Linked DNA regions of Pedosphaera parvula Ellin514. The protein of the gene in region 1 interacts with the protein of each later gene in a pairwise test. Links are inferred from orthologs where the notes say so. Each region holds a gene or a part of one and is shown in the gene's direction. Other genes may lie near its edges.

The links.
Region 2: the proteins of uvrB (region 1) and uvrA interact in binary tests that used the Escherichia coli proteins (3 or more experiments, as listed by UniProt). The link is inferred for Pedosphaera parvula Ellin514 from one-to-one orthologs.

The regions. Positions count from the first base shown.
Region 1 is NZ_ABOX02000023.1:7,889-12,044, forward strand. Bases 140-3,121 are described here. They hold uvrB (excinuclease ABC subunit UvrB), read left to right. Parts: upstream 140-597; coding sequence 598-2,646; downstream 2,647-3,121. Other genes in these bases: CFLAV_RS17440 (DoxX family protein), read right to left, coding at 140-422; CFLAV_RS17450 (YqgE/AlgH family protein), read right to left, coding at 2,648-3,121. In the rest of the region: more of CFLAV_RS17440, read right to left, coding at 1-139; more of CFLAV_RS17450, read right to left, coding at 3,122-3,208; CFLAV_RS17455 (protein DA1), read right to left, coding at 3,395-4,156. UniProt on the Escherichia coli protein: The UvrABC repair system catalyzes the recognition and processing of DNA lesions. A damage recognition complex composed of 2 UvrA and 2 UvrB subunits scans DNA for abnormalities.
Region 2 is NZ_ABOX02000019.1:12,164-16,213, forward strand. The notes cover bases 1-3,463. They hold uvrA (excinuclease ABC subunit UvrA), read left to right. Parts: upstream 1-332; coding sequence 333-3,263; downstream 3,264-3,463. Other genes in these bases: CFLAV_RS15595 (tetratricopeptide repeat protein), read left to right, coding at 3,275-3,463. Also shown: more of CFLAV_RS15595, read left to right, coding at 3,464-4,050. UniProt on the Escherichia coli protein: The UvrABC repair system catalyzes the recognition and processing of DNA lesions. UvrA is an ATPase and a DNA-binding protein. A damage recognition complex composed of 2 UvrA and 2 UvrB subunits scans DNA for abnormalities.

The DNA.
Region 1 (4,156 bases):
TAGTCCAGCGACCACCTGCCTGAGCCGTAAAAGGAAAACAAAACCAACAGGAACAGCACCAGCGCCGCGAATTCAGCATTTTGGCGGGCTTCCACCGAAGCAATCACGTTCGGCATATGCACGTAGAAAATGGCCGCGAACAAAACCGGAATTTGAATCAGGGCGGCCACTCGCGTGAACAATCCCAACGTCAGGCAAACACCCCCCACCAGGTGGGCCACAACGATGTAATGAGCCAGAATTGTCGGGGCGAACCACATACTCCCCTCTCCGGCCGTCAAGCGCAGCAGGTAATCCATATGCGTCATGAAATAGAGTGCTTTCAGGATGAGTCCAACCCCAAGATAAATGCGGATCAGATCAAGGATCACATCCCCGTGAGTTTTGATCCAATGATTCGCTTCACTGCTTCGCTTTGCCATAAGGATCCTTTCCTTTCAACCAGTCTCGCCCACCAGCAATCCGAAATCTTATATGAAAGATATTCTTATTCTTTTCAAAAGCAATTCTTATCATTTTCCACATTGGATTATCTATTATTATTCTGGCTCTTACGTTCGTTGACACCCTGCCGTATCACCACTAAGTTTCGCTTCTGTGTTCGACCTAGTTTCATCCTATCCTCCTGCTGGAGATCAACCTCAGGCCATCGCCAAGTTGACCGAAGGTTTGCTTTCGGGCGCCAAACACCAGACGCTGCTCGGCGTAACTGGTTCTGGAAAAACATTCACAGTGGCCAATGTCATCAAGAACATTAACAAGCCCACCCTGGTCATCTCGCATAATAAGACCTTGGCCGCCCAGCTCTACGCTGAATTCAAAAGTTTCTTCCCCAACAACGCCGTCGAATACTTTGTCAGCTACTTCGATTACTATCAGCCCGAGGCATACATTCCCCGCACGGACACGTTCGTGGAAAAAGATTCCAGCGTAAACGAGGAGATCGAGCGCATGCGCCTCTCCACCATGAGTTCGCTCTTTTCCCGCCAGGATGTCGTCGTCGTCGCCAGCGTGTCGTGCATTTACGGTATCGGCAGCAAGGAGGACTATGAAGCCCTCATCATCCCCATCTGCGTCGGCCAGCAAATCACCCGCGAACAGTTCCTCAACCGCCTCGTTGACCTCCAATACACCCGCAACGACATCGAATTCACCCGCGGCCAATTCCGCGTCCGTGGCGATACCGTCGAACTCTGCCCCGCCGGTCGCGAAGATGGTCTGCGCATCGAATTTTTCGGCGAAGAAATCGAGCGCATCACCCGCTTCGAACCGCTCACCGGCCACAAGCTCGAAACCTTGAACACAGCCGTTGTCTATCCTGCCAAACAATTCGTCACCACGGCGGACAAAATGAAGCCGGCCATCCTGTCAATTCGCGAAGAATTGGGTGACCGCATCGCCTGGTTCGAAAAACATGGAAAACTCCTGGAAGCCCAGCGCATCAAGCAGCGGACGGAATACGATCTCGAAATGATGGAGGAAATGGGGTTCTGCTCCGGCATCGAAAATTACACCCGCCACATCAACGGCCGCGCTCCCGGCTCCAGACCCACGACCTTGTTTGATTTCTTCCCCAAGGACCACCTGCTGGTTATTGATGAATCTCACGCCACCATTCCCCAAATCGGCGGAATGTATGCCGGTGATCGCTCCCGCAAGACCGTGCTCGTGGAATACGGCTTCCGCCTCCCCAGCGCCCTGGACAATCGTCCTCTGAATTTCGACGAGTTCCAACACATGCAGGGACCGACCTTGTATGTCAGCGCCACCCCCAGCCCCCGGGAAATTGAATGGTCTCAGGGTCGCGTTGCCGAACAGATTATCCGCCCCACCGGTCTGGTGGATCCCACCATCACCGTCAAACCGCTCCAGGGCCAAATCGATGACCTGATTGAGGAGGCACGTAAGCGTGTGGATTCGAAGGAACGCATTTTGGTCACCACCCTGACCAAACGAACCGCTGAAGAACTCACCGATTATCTCCGCAACATCGGCATCAACGTCCGCTATCTGCATAGCGAAATTGATGCCATCGAGCGCGTGGAAATTCTGCGCGGTTTACGCAAGGGCGAGTTTGATGTGCTGGTCGGCATCAACCTCCTCCGCGAAGGCCTCGATCTCCCCGAAGTCTCCTTGGTAGCCATTCTCGATGCCGATAAGGAAGGCTATCTGCGTAGCGTCACCAGCTTGATCCAAACTGCCGGTCGCGCCGCCCGCCATCTGAACGGCGAAGTGATTCTTTACGCCGATGTCATGACGCAGAGCATTCAGAAGTTTCTGGCCGTGTCCAAATTTCGCCGCGAACGCCAGCTTGCCTACAACAAGGAACACAACATCACCCCGAAGAGCGTCAGCCGCGCCGTCGAGGAAAGTCTCTCCACCAACAAGGAATTCAAGGATCAGGCCAATTCCATGCTTAAGGAATCCGGCGTGGATTTCGACGTCACCGAAACCATCAAGGAATTGGAGGAGGAAATGCTGGCCGCCGCCAACAATCTCGAATTTGAAAAGGCCGCCCTGATGCGCGATCAAATTCGTGAACTGAAGCGCTCCACCGGCGATGGTAAACCAGAGGAAAAATCACGCAGTGTCACTTATGGAAAACCTCGTCGCGGCGGCAAACGAGTAAAGGCTGCCGGACGTTAGGCTAGTTCAACGAAACATCCTCCGGCATTTGCGCCAGCACCCGGTACATCCCACCTTTTTGCTTCAAAACATACTGCCACAGGTCATCCGGATCGGTATCGAAAACCAGGTCCACCGTCGCCGGATGCGTCAGCCACGCCTTCCGCTTCATTTCCTCTTCCAATTGCCCCGGACTCCAGCCCGCATAACCCGCAAAAAGCTTGATCCTTTTGCCAGGGGAAAATGATTCACCCAGTTCAACGAGGGTTTCTAATGAATGCCCCAGTTCAACATTGGGCAGCACACTCGCTTCGGGAAGGTAAGTGTCCGAGTAGAGATAGCTGAGCGCTGACAACTGAACCGGACCGCCAAGATAAAGCGCATTGTCCGTCAGTTGTTCGGGAAGATCAGCCAATACCATTTCTCCAAGTTTGTTGCCGCTGTCCCTATTCAACACCAGCCCCAATGCCCCTTCGGCATCATGCTGGCAAACAAGAACAACCGTCCTTTGGAAAAATGACCCGCTGAGCTGTCCGCTGTCCAACAACAACTGACCCTTTAAAAATTTGGGAATCTCAATCATTTTAATTTCCCCAACTCAATTTGCATCAAACTTGCTCTGTTGGCAATCTGGATTAAAATCGTGCCATGTCAAAGATTTATCTTATCCTTTTGATGGCGATTGCCCTCGCTTTTGCGAGCGGCTGCAAGACCGATTCCGGAAGCCGTGAGTTCGTTCCCGGCAAAGGTTGGGTGCCAAACTAGACAGCTATTCCTTGCGCAGGAAAAGTTCCTTTTTCTCCGCGGAACCTTCCATCTGAACCAGCACCGAATCCGCACGAATCTCCAGGCAACGAATGGTCACATTCGTTTGCCCCAATCTAACCTTCCCCTTTTCCATCGCTTCAAATGTGCTGTCATTGATCAGGGCGAACCGCCGTTGATTTGATCCCGAGATACCTTTGAGCGCCAAAACATTTGGCACCGGGGTTGGTGCTGCCGGTCCCCACAACATCGGCGCGGCGTTGGCCTCCACCACCGGTATGCCTCCAACCGTATAACCGTTCATGTTGGAATCCGTGCCAGCCTTGATCCATTTCACCAACCGGTTAAAATCATAGATGTCCTCAGCCGCCAGCAAGGCCCTCGTCTGCCCCCTGGTATAGGCATTTGCCCGGATGATGCGCATCTCCCTTTGATCGTGCCGGCCGTACATCATTTTATACGCCACCAACTCACAAAATCCCTCCTCCGTACTGCGATCCAGCTTGCGGCCTTTGCCCACGTTTTCCTTTAACCATACGTGCGTGTACTCATGCGCGCACACGGCTGCCAGATGATTCTCCGGCAGCCCATTCAATACGTAAATACTGTATTGGAAATGGTTGGTATCCTTCTTATCAGTGTCGGTCAGCCCTTCCAAACCTGTCAGGGCATGATTCTCGTATTCCGGGTCATATAGTTTCTGCAACTCATGCCCATTAACCAGGGAAAATTTTATGTCATCCTTGAACGTTCCCATCTCGGCGAG
Region 2 (4,050 bases), on another replicon or contig:
GGTAGGTATCGGAAGCCAACGGAAGGTATCGGAAGGTTCAGGAAATTTCGAATGGCCAGTTTCAACTTCAAAATGGGAGATTCGGACGGTGGATGGCGGTAATAGACGGTGGATGGCGCTGGATGACGCCAATTTTTTTTTGATGCTGAATTTTGGGTGCTTTTTTAATGGAGGAATTGTGAAAAAATGGCCAAAACGGGGAGGGGGAGGATGAATTTCCGGGACGCAAATCAAGACCTTTGGAAAACGCGGAATTTGTCATATCTGCCCTTTGCTTCCTGGGAAAGTTCGTCTAAGTTAAGCGATTGTATTGATCGACAAATTCGCGACACATGGCAAAAGGTTTCATAAAGATTGGCGGGGCTCGTGAGCATAACCTCAAGAACCTCACCTTGAGCATTCCCCGCGACCAACTGGTGGTCATCACCGGTTTGAGCGGTTCGGGGAAGTCGTCGCTTGCCTTTGACACCATCTATGCCGAAGGACAGCGGAAATATGTGGAATCGCTTTCTGCCTATGCGCGGCAATTTCTCGACCAAATGCAAAAGCCGGAGGTGGATTTTATCGAGGGACTTTCGCCGGCAATTGCGATTGAACAGAGAAGTTCCGGGACCAGCCCACGGTCGATCATTGCCACCACCACCGAGATATACGATTACCTGAGGTTGTTATTTGCGCATGTGGGGCAGGCGCATTGTCCAGAGAGTGGGGTGCCGATTGTGGCTCAGACAACGAGCGACATCGTGGACAAGATTCATGCGCTGCCTGTCAAGACGCGGGTGATGATTTTGGCTCCGGTTGTGCGCGATCAAAAAGGAGAGTTTCGCGATGTCGTGGAGCGCCTTGGTCGCGAGGGATTTGTTCGCGCACGCATCGATGGCGAGATGGTGGAGTTGGCCAGTAATGTCAGAGTAAAGCTGGATGCGAAGCAGAAGCACACGATCGAAGCGGTCGTTGATCGGTTGGTGATGGATGAGAAGATTCGCGTGCGGTTAAGTGATTCGGTGGAGACGGCGTTGAGGTGGGGAGAAGGACAGTTGTTGACTTTGCACCAGTTGCCGGGAACGGAATCGACCACCAGCTGGATTGAGACCCTGCATTCCAACCGCAATTACAGTCCTGCGACTGGAATGAGTTTTGAACCGCTCACTCCCAAGCATTTTTCCTTCAATTCACCTGCAGGCGCGTGTCCGGTCTGTCATGGGTTGGGACAGAAGATGGTTTTCGATGAAGGGCTCATTGTCCCTGATCCTGAGAAATCTTTGGAACAAGGTGCGATTTTGCCATGGCGCAGAGGTGGCAAGCGGATGGTTGTCTATTACAAGAGCATGCTGCGCGGTGTGACCGCCCAGTACCAACAGAATCTCGAGGCTCCGTATAAAACCTTGCCGGAAGATTTTAAAAAAATTCTGCTGTGGGGTTCGGGCTCCACCGAGATTGAGTTCAACTTTTGGCGTGCCGGCAAGATGAGCAAGGTGAGCCGCGCGTTCGAGGGAGTTGTTCCGAATCTCGAAAGACTCTATCAGGAGAGCGAAAGTGAGTTCACGAGGAACCGGTTGAAGAGTTTCATGAGCCCTCAATTTTGCGATGCCTGTGGAGGGCGGCGGCTCAAACCGGAAATTCTTGCCGTTACCATTGGCAATGCGGAGCTGAAGGAGAAATTTGGAACCAGGAGTTCCAAGGAACCAAACATTCCCGGGCTTTCCATCATGGATGTCTGCTCCCTCTCAATCGAGGCTGCGGATGATTTTTTTACCAAGCTCAAACTCTCCGAATTTCAACAGAAGATTGCCGCTGAAATTATTCGGGAGGTGCGTTCCCGGTTGGGTTTCCTTAAGAATGTTGGCCTCGGCTATTTAACTCTAAACCGTGAGAGTGGCACCTTGAGCGGTGGCGAAGCGCAACGCATCCGCCTGGCCACCCAGATTGGTGCGGGACTGGTCGGGGTGCTTTATATCCTGGATGAGCCTAGCATCGGTCTGCATCAACGTGACAACGAACGGTTGTTGAAGACCCTCGAAGGGCTGAGAAATCTGGGTAATTCTGTCCTAGTCGTGGAACATGATGAAGACACCATTCGTCGCGCCGATTACATTCTCGATTTGGGGCCGGGCGCCGGAGTGCGCGGCGGAGAAATTGTTGCGGCTGGAACGTTGCCTGAAATATTAGCCTCATCGCGCTCTCTTACCGCCCAATATTTAACTCGCGAGCTCTCGATTGCCGTTCCCAAAAAGCGGATAAAACCGACTCAGGACCGTGGCTGGCTGGAAGTGTTGGGCGCCACCGAAAACAATCTCAAAAACGTTGATCTGCGAATTCCCCTGGGAACACTCACCTGTGTAACGGGAGTGAGCGGTTCGGGGAAAAGTACCGCTGTGGACGACATTTTGCGGCGGGCTCTCTTTCGGAAGTTTCATGGTTCAAAGGAACGGCCAGGGGCACATCGTGAACTGAAGGGATTCGAGAATCTGGATAAGGTCATTGTTATTGATCAGACTCCCATTGGACGGACACCGCGAAGCAACCCAGCGACTTATACCGGGATGTTTAATCACATTCGTGATCTCTTTGCCAAGCTGCCGTCAGCCAAGATTCGCGGCTACGAAGCGGGCCGGTTTAGTTTCAATGTAAAAGGCGGTCGGTGCGAAAAATGCCAGGGCGATGGACTCATCAAAATCGAAATGCATTTCCTGCCACCGGTGTATGTGACCTGCGAAGCGTGCAATGGCCGGCGATATAACCGCGAGACCCTGGAGATTAGCTATAAGGGGATGAATATTGCCGACGTTCTGAACATGACCGTGGACGAGGCGGTGACATTTTTCAGAGCAGTTCCGCAGATTTACGAACCATGCCTGACACTGGCGGATGTGGGATTGGGCTACATCGGTTTAGGCCAGTCGGCCACGACGTTGAGCGGCGGTGAAGCGCAAAGAATCAAGCTAGCGTCCGAGCTCAGTCGCAAGGCGACCGGACGAACGCTTTACATCCTTGACGAACCCACCACTGGCCTGCATTTCCACGATGTCGCAAAATTGCTCGAAGTCCTTTTCAAGCTCCGGGCCTCGGGAAACACACTTCTGATTATTGAACATAATCTCGATGTGATTAAAACTGCTGATTGGATCGTCGATCTTGGACCGGAAGGTGGATCGGGCGGAGGCAGGATCGTGGCTCAAGGAACGCCTGAGGAAGTGGCTGAGTGCCCGGGCAGTTATACCGGCCAATATTTGAGTCGCATCTTGAATGAAACTGTTGGATAAAGAACATCTGAATGAAGTGGAATTTTAAAAGAATCGCTGGCTGCTGGGGTTTTCTGGCCCTGATTCAATTCCTTTTTGCCACGGTCAATTGTAGTGCTGCCGCGACACCAGAAAGCCACGCCTTTGAAGTGGCGGCGGACTTTTTCAAGTCCCACAACTGGGAAAAGGCTGAGGAAAAACTTGCGGACTTTGCAAAGAAATATCCGACATCAGAATTTTTTGCTGATGCGGTTCTGCTACAGGGCGAATCACGTTATGCGTTGGGGCGCGATTCGGGCGTCGTTGAGTTGCTCTCCACGGAGATGCCACATGCAGGAAAACTGGCTGACCAATATCTCTATTGGACAGCTGTGGCCTCCTACCGCAGTGCCAACTATAAAAATGCGGCTGACTCCTTTTCTCGAATCGTCACCGTGTATACCAATTCGGCAAAAAGAGCGGAGGCAATTTTCAGCCAAAGTCAGACCTTGGGAAAAATGGGAGCGTGGCCCGAAGCAATCAAGGAACTACGACAACCTGACGGAGCCTTCCAGCAATTGCTCAAATCCAACCCGACGAATGAATTTGCCATTAAAGGGGTGCTTCTGCTCGCCGAAGCCGATCTGATCCAGAAAGATTACCAGGCCGTATCGGAAGACCTGCGAATTATTTCCCAGCAAAAACTGACCCCGGAGTTTAAGTGGCGAAGTCAGTTGTTGTTTTGTCGTAGCTTGTTTGAAGCCGGGAAAACGGACGAAGCATTACAGGCCGGTACAAATTTGAACACCCTGGCTGTCGAGACCGGCAA